2 regions of the Kluyvera sichuanensis genome follow, and region 1 is predicted to be linked to the other one. Evidence: predicted binding sites of a transcription regulator. Region 1 holds the regulator's gene; the other holds the start of a gene.
The links. The regulator PurR, encoded in region 1, represses purine synthesis genes. The targets are predictions, from matches to a motif close to CANGCAAACGTTTGCNTG.
Positions count from the first base shown of each region.

Region 2: the regulator PurR is predicted to act here: its motif matches at 3,306-3,323, upstream of carA (glutamine-hydrolyzing carbamoyl-phosphate synthase small subunit).

Region 1 is NZ_CP162271.1:1,020,014-1,027,935, forward strand. It holds gene cfa (cyclopropane fatty acyl phospholipid synthase) at 1-1,087, opposite strand, end outside; gene punC (purine nucleoside transporter PunC) at 1,385-2,578, opposite strand; gene punR (DNA-binding transcriptional activator PunR) at 2,692-3,603, shown strand; gene purR (HTH-type transcriptional repressor PurR) at 3,622-4,647, opposite strand; gene AB2B48_RS05110 (YnhF family membrane protein) at 4,942-5,031, shown strand; gene AB2B48_RS05115 (MFS transporter) at 5,192-6,358, shown strand; gene sodB (superoxide dismutase [Fe]) at 6,439-7,020, opposite strand; gene AB2B48_RS05125 (C40 family peptidase) at 7,144-7,922, opposite strand, start outside.
Region 2 is NZ_CP162271.1:4,493,791-4,501,712, forward strand. It holds gene rihC (ribonucleoside hydrolase RihC) at 1-227, shown strand, start outside; gene AB2B48_RS21460 (LysR family transcriptional regulator) at 234-1,142, opposite strand; gene AB2B48_RS21465 (alanyl-tRNA editing protein) at 1,235-1,867, shown strand; gene dapB (4-hydroxy-tetrahydrodipicolinate reductase) at 2,137-2,958, shown strand; gene carA (glutamine-hydrolyzing carbamoyl-phosphate synthase small subunit) at 3,415-4,563, shown strand; gene carB (carbamoyl-phosphate synthase large subunit) at 4,582-7,806, shown strand.

The sequences.
Region 1 (7,922 bases):
TATCTCGCGCGCGGAAAGCACCCGCGCAGGCATTGAGATAGTAGCTAAACATGCGTTTGAATCGTTCAGAATAGTTGTCCGCGATTTCCGGCCAGCAGCCGAGGAAGCGTTCATGCCATGCCATCAACGTCGTATCGTAGTCAGCGCCAAAGTTGTGCCAGTCTTCCATCACAAAGTGAGGTTCGCTGGCGTGCGCAATCTGGCGTACTGAGGGTAAACAGCCATTCGGAAAGATGTATTTGTTGATCCAGGGATCGACATTATTGTCTGTTTTCTTCGAGCCGATAGTGTGCAGTAAAAACAGTCCGTCGGGTTTCAGATTTTTGTCGACGACGGAAAAATAGGTGTCATAGTTTTTCGGACCAACGTGCTCGAACATCCCGACGGAAACAATACGGTCAAACTGGTCGTTAAGGTCGCGGTAATCTTGCAGCAGGATCTCGACGTCCAGCCCCTCGCAGCGGGCCTGGGCCATTTTCTGCTGTTCCGCTGAAATGGTCACGCCCTTGACGGTGACGTCGTAGTTTCTGGCCATAAACGCTGCCAGACCGCCCCAGCCGCAGCCGATGTCCAGCACGCGCATTCCGGGTTTTAGCTGCAGTTTTTGGCAGATGAGATCGAGCTTAGCCTGCTGCGCCTCTTCCAGCGTCTGGGCATCTTTCCAGTAACCGCAGGAGTATTGCATATAGGGGTCGAGCATGCGGCTGAAGAGATCGTTGCCCAGGTCGTAATGTTCTTTACCGACCTGCCAGGCACGACGACGGCTTTGCAGATTAAACAGACGCGCGCCGGCAATGCGAAGCGTGTCTTTAATATGGTGAGGGAGTTGCGTTTCTAATCCGGCGCGCAGCACCTTGTCGAAGAAGATATCCAGACGATCGCATTCCCACCAACCGTCCATATAACTTTCGCCAAGACCCAGCGAACCTTCTTGTAACACACGTTTAAACAACCGAGGATTTCTGACTTGTATATCGCAGGGAGCATTGCCGTTTACTTCAATGCCTGCGCGGCCTAGCAGCTCGCTGACAATACGATACCAGTCGTCATCCGGTACACTAACTTCTTCTATACACGATGAGCTCATAGCTTCTCCATCCCGACCTGATGATCAGAACCTTAAAACAGCGTAGACGCTTTTTTTGGGTTTGTGAGAAATCTCACGAAATTCGTGAGCCTGCTATCCGACGTAGCACAGAGGAAGGGAAGAATCCCTTGCCGAAAGCCAATCCATGGTTCAACGGGAAGCTATCCTGCTCCCGCTTAATAAGTTCAATCTATATTATTTATGTGATGCGGATCCAGTATAGGACGCTAAGTTTGTTGATTCAACTAAAAATCTTAGCGCCCTAATCATTTCCTGGGATATTGATATGAGTGATGTTTAGGCGTGAGAAGTGGCGTGTTCTATTTCACGTTCAGCGCGACGAGCGGCGAGTTGCATCCAGTAGCCGACGCCTGCGAGCAGCACGGTCACCAGCATCACGCTGGTGGTGGTCAGCAGCGGCGTGGCAATCAATGTGGATACCGCAAGGCTTGCCAGGAAACAGAGCCCTAACTGCAGCGTGTTTTGTAATGCCGCAGCACGGCCTGTTGCCTGTGGGAATGGCTTCAGCGCCTGAGCGACGACGATCGGATAAATCGCGCCGTTGGCAATGGCCATCACGCAGAACGGAATCAGCAGGGCGGTCAACGAGGCGTTTTCTGCCAGACCCACGGCCCAGGTACCCACCACGCTCAGCGCGTAGATAACCAGCAGCCACGGCAGCATCTGGGCACCACGCCATTTTTGCAGCGCGGCGCGACAGCCGTAGCCGCCAATCAGGAAGGCGATGGTTTGCGGCACATAGCTCAGACCAATTACCGTTGGGCTGTAGCCCATCTCATGCAGGATAAACGGTGAACCGGTCAACCAGGCGAAAAAGCTCGCCGAGCAGGCGGCGTAAATCAGCACGTTGCCGCGATAGTCTTTACTGCGCAGCAGGCGCATAAAGGTCAGCTTTTCTTCGCTAGTGGCATTTTTTTTGTGCGCAGGCTTGAGGCGGAACGCCGGGAGCATCAGCACCAGGGTGATAATAAACAGCGTGGCGAAGATGGCCTGCCAGTCAAAGTGCGCCAGCAGCCAGCTACCCAGCAGCGGGGCGAGCGCCGGAGAGAGCCCAACCAGCGGCATGATAGTGGCAAAAATGCGGTTGGTGCGCTGAGCTGGATAGTAGTCGGTGACCATTGCCTGCCAGGTCACCGCCGCAGCGCAAACGCCGACGGCCTGCACAAAACGCAGGACCAGCAGCGTGGTGCCATCGCGCACCCACAGCATGCCAATGCAGCCAATAGCGAAAATGGTTAACCCGGACAGCAGAATCGGTTTGCGCCCGTAGCGGTCTGACAGCGGCCCCCAGAGGAGTTGCGCGACGGCAAAACCGGCCAGAAACAGGCTAAGACTCGCGCTGACGGCTGATGCCGGCGTTTGCAGGTCTTCCTGAATGGCGGCAAAGGCAGGGAGATACATATCGGTAGCCAGAAAGCCCAATACGCTCAGCCCCGCGAGCCAGACTAAAAATCCTTTCCCAGGTTGCATTAATTTCGCCCTTTTTATCATGAATAAACGATGCCGCTGAGTGTAGAGAGTGCATAACGGCTTGTGAAACGCTAATATTTGCGTCATGCATTCAAAAATTTTGCAGGCAGAAAATGTGGTCTGAATATTCACTGGAAGTGGTTGATGCGGTGGCGCGCAACGGTAGCTTTAGCGCCGCGGCTCAGGAACTGCACCGCGTGCCTTCTGCGGTCAGCTATACGGTACGCCAGCTGGAAGAGTGGCTGGCAGTTCCCCTGTTCGAACGGCGCCATCGCGACGTTGAGCTTACTCCCGCTGGCGCATGGTTTTTGAAGGAGGGGCGCTCTGTTATCAAAAAAATGCAGATCACTCGCCAACAGTGCCAGCAAATTGCTAACGGCTGGCGAGGGCAGTTGGCGATTGCCGTCGATAATATCGTGAAACCGCAGCGAACCCGGCAGTTGATTGTCGATTTCTATCGCCACTTTAGCGACGTGGAACTGATTGTTTATCAGGAAGTGTTTAATGGCGTCTGGGATGCGCTGGCCGATGGTCGCGTGGAGCTGGCGATTGGTGCCACTCAGGCGATTCCGGTTGGTGGCCGTTTCGCGTTTCGTGATATGGGGATGCTCAACTGGCACTGCGTAGTGGCGAGTACCCATCCGCTGGCGCAGATGGAAGGCCCGCTCAGTGATGATGTGTTGCGCAACTGGCCGTCACTGGTGCGCGAAGATACTTCGCGATCGCTGCCAAAGCGAACAACCTGGCTGCTCGATAACCAGAAGCGCGTGGTGGTGCCGGACTGGGCCTCATCGGAAACCTGTATCTCGGCGGGGCTTTGCGCGGCGATGGTGCCGGGGCATCTGGCGCAACCGTGGTTGGAAAGCGGGGCATGGGTGGCGCTACAGCTTGAAAACCCGTTCCCGGATGCCGCCTGTTGCCTGACCTGGCAGCAAAGCGAAGCGTCGCCGGCTTTAAGCTGGCTGCTGGAATATCTGGGGGATAGCGAGACGCTAAATGAAGAGTGGCTGCGGACACCCGAGTAGGGTGTCCGTGGGTAATGCTTAGCGGCGGTAGTCGCGGAACGGGCCGTCGGCCACGGAGCGACGTTCGATAAGACGCGGATGCACTTCAATCGACTGCGAGGTCTCGCGTTTGCTGACGATACGGTCCATCAGCATGTTAAACGCCGTCTCACCAAGCGAATCTTTCGGCTGGTGAATGGTCGTCAACGCCGGGGTGAAGAAACGCGAGTTGCGCACGTTATCATAACCGATCAGCGAAATGTCCTGCGGCACGCGCAGACCCATTTCATCTGCGGCGCACAGTGCGCCCATCGCCATGATGTCACCACCGCAGAAGATAGCAGTAGGGCGCGGCTGCTGCGACAGGATCTGCTGCATTGCGCGATAACCAGATTCGGGCTCGAAGTCACCCTGCACAATCCAGTTCTTCGGTACGTTGATCTGCGCTTCTTCCATCGCTTTCATAAAGCCGGCCAGACGGCCCGCGCCGGTGTTGCGCTCCAGTGGACCTGGGATCACACCGATATCGCGATGACCACGCTCAACCAGGTAACGACCGGCGGTATAGCCGCCTTCAAAGGCGTTATCGATGACCGAGTCGGTGAAGTCTGCTTTAGCCTCGCCCCAGTCCATCACCACCATCGGAATGTGACGGTACTCTTCGAGCATCGTCAGTAGGGATTCCGGATACTCGGAGCACATGACCAGCAGGCCATCCACGCGCTTTTGCGCCATCATCGACAGGTAGGCGCGCTGTTTTTCCAGGTTATTCCAGGCGTTGCCCAGAATCAGGGTATAACCTTTCTCAAAGCAGTTTTTCTCAACGGCTTCGATAATTTCGGCAAAGTAGGCCGCTTCGCTGCTGGTTGCCAGCAAACCAATCGATTTGGTGTGGTTCACCTTCAGGCTGCGGGCAACGGCGCTCGGAGAGTAGTGCAACTCTTTGATCGCCGCCCAAACGGCTTCACGCGTCTCCTCGGCGACAAAACGCGTTTTGTTAATTACATGTGATACGGTTGTAGTGGAAACGTTTGCGCGCTTCGCTACATCTTTAATAGTTGCCATTCCATCTCACTCCAGACCCTGGCCTGCCCCTGATAAAATCGAAAGGAAAACGTTTGCCTTCACACACCCTGACGCAATTTTGTGGATTGCGATTCGCCGGGAAAACGATACAGGACGACAGGAGGGGGTCAATGGCCGGTACGCTTATAAATAAGCGTCGAATTTTGACTTATCCTGACGCAAAGTGGAAGAGTAAAAACCAACATCCTGCTAAATCTGTGAAGATTTTTGCGCAATACTGTGCAAAAATGAGTTAGCTCAGTTTTGCTGTAGCGATAAAAAGGAGAAAAGTTGATGAGTACCGAACTTAAGATGTCACTCACCACCACCGTCATTACCCTTGCGCTGATCGTTGCCGCAAGTTTGACTGCTGTACTGCATTAATTCCTCTGCGAGGGGGCGCCCGCTCCCTCCTGTCTGATTGTTACCCGTTTAGCAATAATCTTTTGCTGTTTTGTACACTTCTGTTTTTATGTGATTGATGTCATGCTTTTGCCCATTATCGACATGCCGCGTCTGTTGTGCGGCCAACCGGAGCATTTGCATGAAAATTAACTTTCCCTTACTGGCGTTAGCCATCGGGGCCTTTGGCATCGGGACTACCGAATTCTCGCCAATGGGGCTCCTGCCGGTGATCGCAAAAGGCGTGGACGTCTCCATTCCCGCAGCCGGGATGCTGATCAGCGCCTATGCCGTAGGGGTGATGGTTGGTGCGCCGCTGATGACGCTGCTGCTTTCACATCGTGCCCGCCGTAACGCCCTGATCTTCCTGATGGCGATTTTTACCCTCGGTAACGTATTGTCGGCGATGGCGCCGGACTACACCACGCTGATGCTGTCGCGGATTATTACCAGCCTTAACCACGGCGCGTTCTTCGGCCTGGGTTCCGTTGTCGCCGCCAGCGTGGTGCCGAAGCATAAGCAGGCCAGCGCCGTGGCGACCATGTTTATGGGGTTGACGATTGCCAATATCGGCGGGGTGCCGGCGGCAACCTGGCTTGGTGAAACCATCGGCTGGCGGATGTCGTTCCTGGCAACGGCAGGCCTTGGCATTATTGCCATCCTGGGGCTGTGGTTCTCTCTGCCGAAGGGCGGGGCGGGTGAAAAACCGGACGTGAAGCGCGAACTGTCGGTGCTGGTGCGTCCGCAGGTGCTGTCGGCGCTGCTGACCACCGTACTGGGTGCGGGAGCGATGTTTACGCTCTATACCTATATTTCACCGGTGCTGCGGATGATAACTCACGCCACGCCAGCGTTTATTACGCTGATGCTGGTGTTGATTGGCGTCGGCTTCTCAATCGGTAACTACCTCGGCGGCAAATTCGCAGACCGTTCGGTGAGCGGAACGCTGAAGGGCTTCCTGCTGCTGCTGATGGCAATCATGCTGGCGATTCCGTTCCTTGCGCAAACGCAGGTAGGCGCGGCCTTCAGTATGGTGGTGTGGGGGGCTGCAACCTTCGCGGTGGTGCCACCGCTGCAAATGCGCGTGATGCGCGTGGCGCACGAAGCACCGGGTCTTTCTTCCTCGGTGAATATCGGGGCGTTCAATCTGGGTAACGCACTGGGTGCGGTCGCGGGCGGAGCAGTGATCTCCGGTGGTCTGGGTTACAGCTTTGTACCGGTGATGGGGGCGATTGTTGCCGCGCTGGCGCTGCTGGTGGTATTCCTGAGCGGTCGTTCACGCGGTGAAGAGGCGCTGGCCAGCCAATAAAAACAAAAACGCAGAAGGGAAACCTTCTGCGTGATACGAGATAACCCGGCGGAGCGTGGCGATGCCGGGTTATTTTTTGCTTACGCTGCCAGATTCTCAGCCACAAACGCCCAGTTCACCAGAGCCCAGAAGTGCTCCAGATAGTTTGGACGCGCATTGCGGTAGTCGATGTAGTAAGCGTGTTCCCACACGTCAACGGTCAGCAGTGGCTTCGCGTCGGTGGTCAGCGGGGTTGCCGCGTTAGACGTTGAAACGATAGCCAGGGAACCATCCGCCTTCTTCACAAGCCAGGTCCAGCCCGCACCGAAGTTTTTCACTGCGGCATCGGTGAACTGTGCTTTGAATTCAGCGAAGGAACCAAAGGATTTAGCGATCGCATCAGCGACGGCACCGGTTGGTTCGCCACCGGCATTAGGTGCCAGGCAGTTCCAGTAGAAGGTGTGGTTCCAGACCTGCGCTGCGTTGTTGAACACGCCGCCTTCAGAGGTACGGACGATCTCTTCCAGCGTTTTGCCTTCAAACGCCGTACCTTTGATCAGGTTGTTCAGGTTAGTGACATAGGTCTGGTGGTGTTTGCCGTAATGATACTCCAGGGTTTCCACGGAAATGTGTGGAACAAGAGCGTCTTTGGCATACGGTAATGCAGGTAATTCGAACGACATTGCTACTCTCCTTTATTATATTTGTACACTCAATAACCATGTATTAAGTATGGATAGAGTAGCAAATTAAAAGGTGAGATAAAAGATAAGCTTACCCCGTTTATTAACAAACGGGGTAAGTGATTAACGAATTGTCTTTGGTGTCACAACGCGGCGGGCGCCGACGTAGTGCCGGACCCAATAGTCTTCGCTCAGCGACGTTATCTGGATGTCCTGACCGGTACGCGGGGACTGAATAAATTTGCCGTTGCCGACGTACACGCCAACGTGATCGGCTGTACCGCGGCCCTGGGTGCGGAAGAATACCAGATCGCCGCTTTCCAGTTCGCCACGTTCAACCGGACGCGCATCGCGCAGGTGATACATTTCGTTGGCAGTACGTGGAATGCGGATGTTGACCAGATCTTTATAAGCGTAATAGACCAAACCGCTGCAGTCGAAGCCGGTGCGTGGGGAGTTGCCACCCCAGCGATAAGGTTTCCCTAACTGACCCATCAGCTTATTCATCGCGGTTTTCTGTACTTTCTGCACGCGAACTTTGTGCGCGGCGGCGATGGTCGTGGGTTGGGTTTCTACAGGAGCGGTGGTACAGCGTTTCTTGTACCCTTTGCGGACTTTACAGGTCGTGGTGACGCTGGCGGTTTTGACCGCGCTGCTTTTCACGTGGGTTTTAGCGGAGGCTGTTTTCGATTTGCTGGAGGCTGGAGCAACTTTTTTCGCTACGGCTGGCGTGGTTTTCTTCTTAGCGGCAACCGGAGTGGATTTTTTCTTAGCGTTAGATTTATTGTCCGCGTTCTTTTTCTTGCGTTCACTGTTTTTTACAGGAAGCGACTTTTGCGCCGTTGGGGTTTTGGCATGCCCTGTAGCATGCGCCAACGGCGTGAAGGATAACGATGTAAACA
Region 2 (7,922 bases), 1.6 Mb from region 1:
TGCGCATGCACGACCTGTGCGCGATTGCTTGGCTGGCACGCCCGGCGCTGTTTACTCTGCAAAGCTGCTACGTCACCGTTGAAACGCAGGGGCAATTTACCGCCGGGACAACGGTCGTGGATATTGAAGGGAAGCTCGGCCAGCCGGCTAACGCGCAGGTGGCGCTGGGGCTGGACGTCGAAGGCTTCCGCCAATGGGTGGCGGAGGTTTTTGCACTGGCGTCGTAATTATCATTAGCGGCTTTGCTGCGGCAGCTTCTCGCTCAGATAATCAATCATCGCCCGCATTCTGGCGGGCATATGCTGATTACGCGTCCATAACAGCCACAGATCGCCGCTGTAGTCGCTGATAAACTCCCACTCCGGCAGTACCTGCACAATCTCACCGTTAGCTAGCGCTTCCTGCGCGGTAAACAGCGGCAGGCTGCCGATACCAAGATGGTTTTTCACCGCGTCCAGCCGCACGCCGGTATGGTTGGCGGCGTAGCGTCCGTGAGTCTGAATTGTCTCGCTCTTCTCACCAAGCCGGAATTTCCAGCGCGCGTCGGCGGGCGTTTCACCGAGGCTGATACAGCTATGGTGGCGCAACGCATGCGGTGTGTCTGGCGTGCCGTGCTGACGTAAATACGCCGGGGTAGCGCAAATGACATGGCTGACCGGCATTAGCGCTTTGCCGTACAGACCGGGGGAGGGGGACTGGCTGATGCGCAGCGCCAGGTCGACGCCGTCGTCAATCAGATCCATATAGCGGTCTTCCAGGCGCAGGCACACGTCGACGTCCGGGTAGCGCTCAAGGAATTCGGCCATCAGCGGGTGAATCACAAAACGTCCCACCGCTTTCGGTACACTAACGGTCAGCTTGCCTTGGGCCACCTGCTGGCGGCTACTGCCGGAATCCAGCGCCATCTGCGCGGCATTCAGCATCTCCTGCGCGTGTTCGTACACCATTTTCCCTGTTTCGCTCAACGCCAGCTTGCGGGTGGTGCGATGTAGCAATTTGCTGCCGAGCGCCTGCTCCAGGCGCGACACGCTGCGGCTAATGGCGGAAGGCGTGGCTCCAGCGGCTTTTGCCGCCGCGGTAAAGCTGCCCTGGTCAATAATCAACACAAAGGTGGCAAGGTCGGGCAGAAGGTTAGGGTTCATTTGTGCGTACCAGGCAAAGATGCATTGAGTGGGCGCAGGATTATCGCCGCAGATAAAGTGAATATACTCTTCTCATTAAGAGGAGAACAATCATGACTGAACGTCTTTATTACACCTGCGATGATACTGAAGGTCGGGCTAACGTACTGAGCTGTACACCTGAGCCGGATGGGCGCTATACGGTGGTGCTGGATAGCACCCTGTTTCACCCGCAGGGCGGCGGGCAGCCTGCGGATGTGGGCTGGATTGACAATGAACCGGTTGAAGCGGTGCTTGCGCGCGGTGACGACGTGCTGCATATGATGGCAAAACCGTTATCCTCCGGGGCAGTGAATCTGCGTGTGGATGCGGCGCAGCGCAAGCTGCACGCTCGGCTGCATTCTGCGGGGCATCTGATTGGTCTGGCGGGGACAGAGTACGGCTGGCATCCGGTAAAAGCGCACCATTGGCCCCATGAGGGGCGTATTACTTTCGCCACTGGGGAAAACGCCACGTTGCCGGATGCGCCGTCGTTGTTAACGAAAATCAGCGCCTGGCAGGCGGAAAATCTCGCCCGACAGGTGACATTCGCCGACGGACTGCGGCAGGTGGGTTTTGGCCATCTCCCGGCTTACCCGTGCGGAGGAACGCACGTTGCCCAACTTTCAGAGATTGGGCCGGTGACGATTACCCAGGTGAAGATGAAAAAAGGGCAGATGATCGTCAACTACACGCTCGAGGCGTAAAACCGACGCCGCGAAATTATCTTCGCGGATTCGCTGGCCACTGCTCGGTTTTCCCGCTGTTTTCCCACCCCTAATCGCCATCCCGAGCGAGTTTGACTTCTTTCCCTTGCTGCGGCAATGATTCATCCTGCGGGATGAATCATGTCTTTTACTGATATTCCTCTCTGTTTATCATTAAATTCTAATTATGGGCGTTTTCGGCTGGCGACCCTGCAGCGGGCTGGTTACTCTGAAAACGATTTACGCAATTTTAACAAAAGAGAATAGCTATGCATGATGCACAAATCCGCGTCGCCATTGCTGGCGCTGGCGGCCGCATGGGACGGCAGTTAATCCAGGCAACCCTGGCGATGGAAGGAGTTCAATTAGGGGCAGCGCTGGAGCGTGAAGGCTCTTCTTTACTGGGCAGCGATGCCGGTGAACTGGCGGGCGCAGGCAAGTCTGGCGTCACCGTTCAGAGCAGCCTGGATACGGTAAAAGATGATTTTGACGTGTTCATCGATTTTACCCGCCCGGAAGGCACGCTGGCGCATCTGGCGTTTTGCCGCCAGCACGGCAAAGGCATGGTCATTGGCACCACCGGCTTTGACGATGCCGGTAAACAGGCCATTCGCGAGGCTTCAGAAGAGATTGCGATCGTTTTCGCGGCCAACTTCAGCGTTGGTGTTAACGTCATGCTCAAGCTGCTGGAGAAAGCGGCAAAGGTCATGGGCGACTATACCGATATCGAAATTATTGAAGCGCACCACCGCCACAAAGTGGATGCACCGTCAGGTACGGCGCTGGCAATGGGTGAGGCGATCGCCGGGGCGCTGGATAAAGATCTGAAGGACTGCGCGGTCTACTCGCGTGAAGGTTATACCGGCGAACGCGTGCCGGGTACCATTGGTTTTGCCACCGTTCGCGCCGGTGACATTGTCGGTGAACACACCGCGATGTTTGCTGATATTGGCGAGCGTGTAGAGATCACGCATAAGGCTTCCAGCCGCATGACGTTTGCTAACGGTGCGGTGAGATCGGCATTGTGGCTAAAGACTAAGGAAAATGGTCTTTTTGATATGCGTGATGTGCTGAATTTGAATGAACTATAAGTATTTATTACCCATCGTGATGTGGTTATTGTAGTCATAATTACTTGATTACAGAGGGCAATATTTTATTGCCCTTTTATTTTGTCTTTTTTTTATGATTTTTTTTATGAAAGCATTATTTTCATAAATTATCCGGCTTAAATGTGTTGGTTAAATGTAAATTTTGACCATCTGGTCTACTTTTTTACTCCCCTCAGTGAAATTTAACACTCTTCCTGCTCCGCAAGCGTTTTCTACAATGAGTTAGTTGATCTTTTTGATGGCTATCGCCTTGCTGCCACATCAGTGGCGCAAAATAATAATAAAAATTGTCCTTTAAGGTAGACATTTGCCGAGGCTGTCACTAGAATGCCGCCGTTTGCCAGAAATTCATCGGTAAGCAAATTTGCATTGATTTGTGCCATTGTTATGAATTAATATGCAAATAAAGCGAGTAAATATTCTCTGGAGGGTGTTTTGATTAAGTCAGCGCTATTGGTTCTGGAAGACGGAACCCAGTTTTACGGTCGGGCCATAGGGGCAACGGGTTCGGCGGTTGGGGAAGTCGTTTTCAATACTTCAATGACCGGTTATCAAGAAATCCTCACTGATCCTTCCTATTCTCGCCAAATCGTCACCCTTACTTATCCCCATATTGGTAATGTCGGCACCAACGCCGCCGATGAAGAGTCCTCTCAGGTTCACGCTCAGGGTCTGGTTATTCGCGACCTGCCGCTGATTGCCAGCAACTACCGCAACACCGAAGATCTCTCTTCTTACCTTAAGCGCCATAACATCGTGGCGATTGCCGATATCGATACCCGTAAGCTGACGCGACTGCTGCGCGAGAAGGGCGCTCAGAACGGCTGCATCATCGCAGGCGATAATCTGGATGCTACGCTGGCCTTAGAAAAAGCCAAAGCGTTCCCGGGCTTAAATGGGATGGACCTGGCAAAAGAAGTGACCACGGCTGAAGCCTACAGCTGGACGCAGGGTAGCTGGACGCTGGCGGGTGACCTGCCGGAAGCGAAATCCGAAGAAGAGCTGCCGTTCCACGTGGTGGCCTACGATTTTGGCGCGAAGCGCAATATTCTGCGTATGCTGGTTGACCGCGGCTGCCGCCTGACGGTAGTGCCAGCGAAAACCTCCGCCGAAGAAGTTCTGGCGATGAATCCAGACGGTGTGTTCCTGTCTAACGGCCCTGGCGACCCGGCACCGTGCGACTACGCTATCGACGCGATTGAAAAATTCCTCCAGACCGAGGTGCCGGTATTTGGCATCTGCCTCGGCCATCAGCTGCTGGCGCTGGCGAGCGGTGCGAAGACCATCAAGATGAAGTTTGGTCACCACGGTGGTAACCACCCGGTGAAAGACATGGATAAGAACGTGGTGATGATCACCGCGCAGAACCACGGTTTTGCGGTGGATGAAGCGTCGATGCCAGCTAACCTGCGCGTGACCCACAAATCTCTGTTCGACGGTACCCTGCAGGGGATTCACCGTACCGATAAACCGGCGTTCAGCTTCCAGGGCCACCCAGAGGCGAGCCCAGGCCCGCACGATGCGGCACCGCTGTTCGACCACTTTATCGAGCTTATTGAGCAATACCGTCAGTCCGCGAAATAATCAGGAGTAATAAGAGCCATGCCAAAACGTACAGACATAAAAAGTATCCTGATTCTGGGCGCGGGCCCGATTGTTATCGGTCAGGCGTGTGAGTTTGACTACTCCGGTGCCCAGGCGTGTAAAGCGCTGCGCGAAGAGGGCTACCGCGTCATTCTGGTGAACTCCAACCCAGCGACCATCATGACCGACCCGGAAATGGCCGATGCGACCTACATCGAGCCGATTCACTGGGAAGTGGTGCGCAAAATCATCGAAAAAGAGCGTCCAGATGCGGTTCTGCCGACCATGGGCGGCCAGACCGCGCTGAACTGCGCGCTGGAGCTGGAGCGTCAGGGCGTGCTGGAAGAGTTCGGCGTGACCATGATTGGCGCTACCGCCGACGCGATTGATAAAGCAGAAGACCGCCGCCGTTTCGACGTGGCGATGAAGAAAATCGGCCTCGACACCGCGCGTTCCGGTATCGCGCACACCATGGAAGAAGCCCTGGCAGTTGCTGCTGACGTCGGCTTCCCATGCATCATCCGCCCAAGCTTCACCATGGGCGGCACCGGTGGCGGTATCGCTTACAACCGCGAAGAGTTCGAAGAAATCTGCGAACGCGGCCTGGATCTCTCGCCAACCAACGAGCTGCTGATTGATGAATCACTGATCGGCTGGAAAGAGTACGAGATGGAAGTGGTGCGTGATAAGAACGACAACTGCATCATCGTCTGCTCTATCGAAAACTTCGATGCGATGGGCATCCACACCGGTGACTCCATCACAGTGGCGCCAGCGCAGACCCTGACCGACAAAGAATACCAAATCATGCGTAACGCCTCGATGGCGGTACTGCGTGAAATCGGCGTCGAAACCGGTGGTTCTAACGTCCAGTTCTCGGTGAACCCGAAAGACGGTCGCCTGATTGTTATCGAAATGAACCCGCGCGTATCCCGCTCCTCGGCGCTGGCTTCCAAAGCAACCGGCTTCCCGATTGCGAAAGTGGCGGCCAAGCTGGCGGTAGGTTACACCCTCGACGAACTGATGAACGACATCACCGGCGGCCGTACTCCGGCTTCCTTCGAGCCGTCCATCGACTACGTTGTGACGAAGATTCCACGCTTCAACTTCGAGAAGTTTGTTGGCGCGAACGACCGTCTGACCACGCAGATGAAATCTGTCGGTGAAGTGATGGCGATTGGCCGCACGCAGCAGGAATCCCTGCAGAAAGCGCTGCGCGGCCTGGAAGTCGGCGCGACCGGCTTCGACCCGAAAGTAAGCCTCGACGACCCTGAAGCGCTGACCAAAATTCGCCGCGAACTGAAAGACGCGGGCGCTGAGCGTATCTGGTACATCGCCGATGCTTTCCGCGCGGGCCTCTCCGTCGACGGCGTGTTCAACCTGACCAACATCGACCGCTGGTTCCTGGTGCAGATTGAAGAGCTGGTGCGTCTGGAAGAGAAAGTGGCAGAAGTGGGCATCAACGGCCTCGACGCTGACTTCCTGTTCCACCTGAAACGCAAAGGCTTTGCCGATGCGCGTCTGGCAAAACTGGCGGGCGTACGCGAAGCGGAAATCCGCAAGCTGCGTGACCAGTATAACCTGCACCCGGTCTACAAGCGTGTGGATACCTGCGCGGCGGAATTCGCCACCGACACCGCTTACATGTACTCCACCTATGAAGAAGAGTGCGAATCCAACCCGTCCGTTGACCGCGATAAAATCATGGTCCTCGGCGGCGGCCCGAACCGTATCGGTCAGGGTATCGAATTCGACTACTGCTGCGTACACGCCTCACTGGCGCTGCGCGAAGACGGTTACGAGACCATCATGGTCAACTGTAACCCGGAAACCGTCTCTACCGACTACGACACTTCCGACCGCCTGTACTTCGAGCCGGTCACCCTGGAAGACGTGCTGGAAATCGTGCGCATCGAGAAGCCGAAGGGCGTTATCGTGCAGTACGGCGGCCAGACCCCGCTGAAGCTGGCGCGTGAACTGGAAGCCGCAGGCGTACCGGTTATCGGTACCAGCCCGGATGCCATCGACCGTGCGGAAGACCGCGAGCGCTTCCAGCATGCGGTTGACCGTCTGAAGCTGAAGCAGCCGGCGAACGCCACCGTGACCGCGATTGAACAAGCGGTTGAGAAGGCGAAAGAGATTGGCTACCCGCTGGTGGTGCGCCCATCCTACGTACTCGGCGGCCGTGCGATGGAAATCGTTTACGACGAAGTTGACCTTAAACGTTACTTCCAGACCGCTGTCAGCGTATCCAACGACGCACCAGTGCTGCTGGACCGCTTCCTCGACGACGCGATTGAAGTCGATGTCGACGCTATCTGCGACGGCGAAATGGTGCTGATTGGCGGCATCATGGAGCACATCGAGCAGGCGGGCGTTCACTCCGGTGACTCCGCGTGCTCCCTGCCAGCCTATACGCTGAGCCAGGAAATTCAGGATGTGATGCGTGAGCAGGTGCAGAAGCTGGCCTTCGAACTGCAGGTACGCGGCCTGATGAACGTGCAGTTTGCGGTGAAAGATAACGAAGTCTACCTGATTGAAGTTAACCCACGTGCGGCGCGTACCGTACCGTTCGTCTCCAAGGCGACCGGCGTACCGCTGGCGAAAGTGGCGGCGCGCGTGATGGCAGGGAAAACCCTGAAGCAGCAAGGCGTGACCAAAGAGATCATTCCACCGTACTACTCGGTGAAAGAAGTGGTGCTGCCGTTCAACAAATTCCCAGGCGTTGACCCACTGTTAGGGCCAGAAATGCGCTCTACCGGGGAAGTGATGGGCGTGGGCCGCACCTTCGCGGAAGCGTTCGCTAAGGCACAGCTGGGCAGCAACTCCACCATGAAGAAACAGGGCCGTGCGCTGCTCTCCGTTCGCGAAGGCGACAAAGAGCGCGTGGTTGACCTGGCCGCTAAGCTGCTGAAACAGGGCTTCGAGCTGGATGCGACCCACGGTACCGCGATTGTGCTGGGCGAAGCCGGTATCAACCCGCGTCTGGTGAACAAGGTGCACGAAGGTCGTCCGCACATTCAGGACCGTATCAAGAATGGCGAATACACCTACATCATCAACACCACCGCAGGTCGCCAGGCGATTGAAGACTCCAAGCTGATTCGCCGCAGCGCGCTGCAGTACAAGGTACATTACGACACCACCCTGAACGGCGGTTTCGCGACGGCGATGGCGCTGAATGCGGATGCCAAAGACAAAGTGACTTCCGTCCAGGAAATGCACGCACAGATTAAAAAATAAGTGCGAGCGATAAAATAAAACGCCGGGCAACTGCCCGGCGTTTTTGTTTTTGTAACCCGTCCAGGCGAAGCGCTGCCGGGAGCGTCTCGACGCTAACCCGATTCGCCTGGACGGGT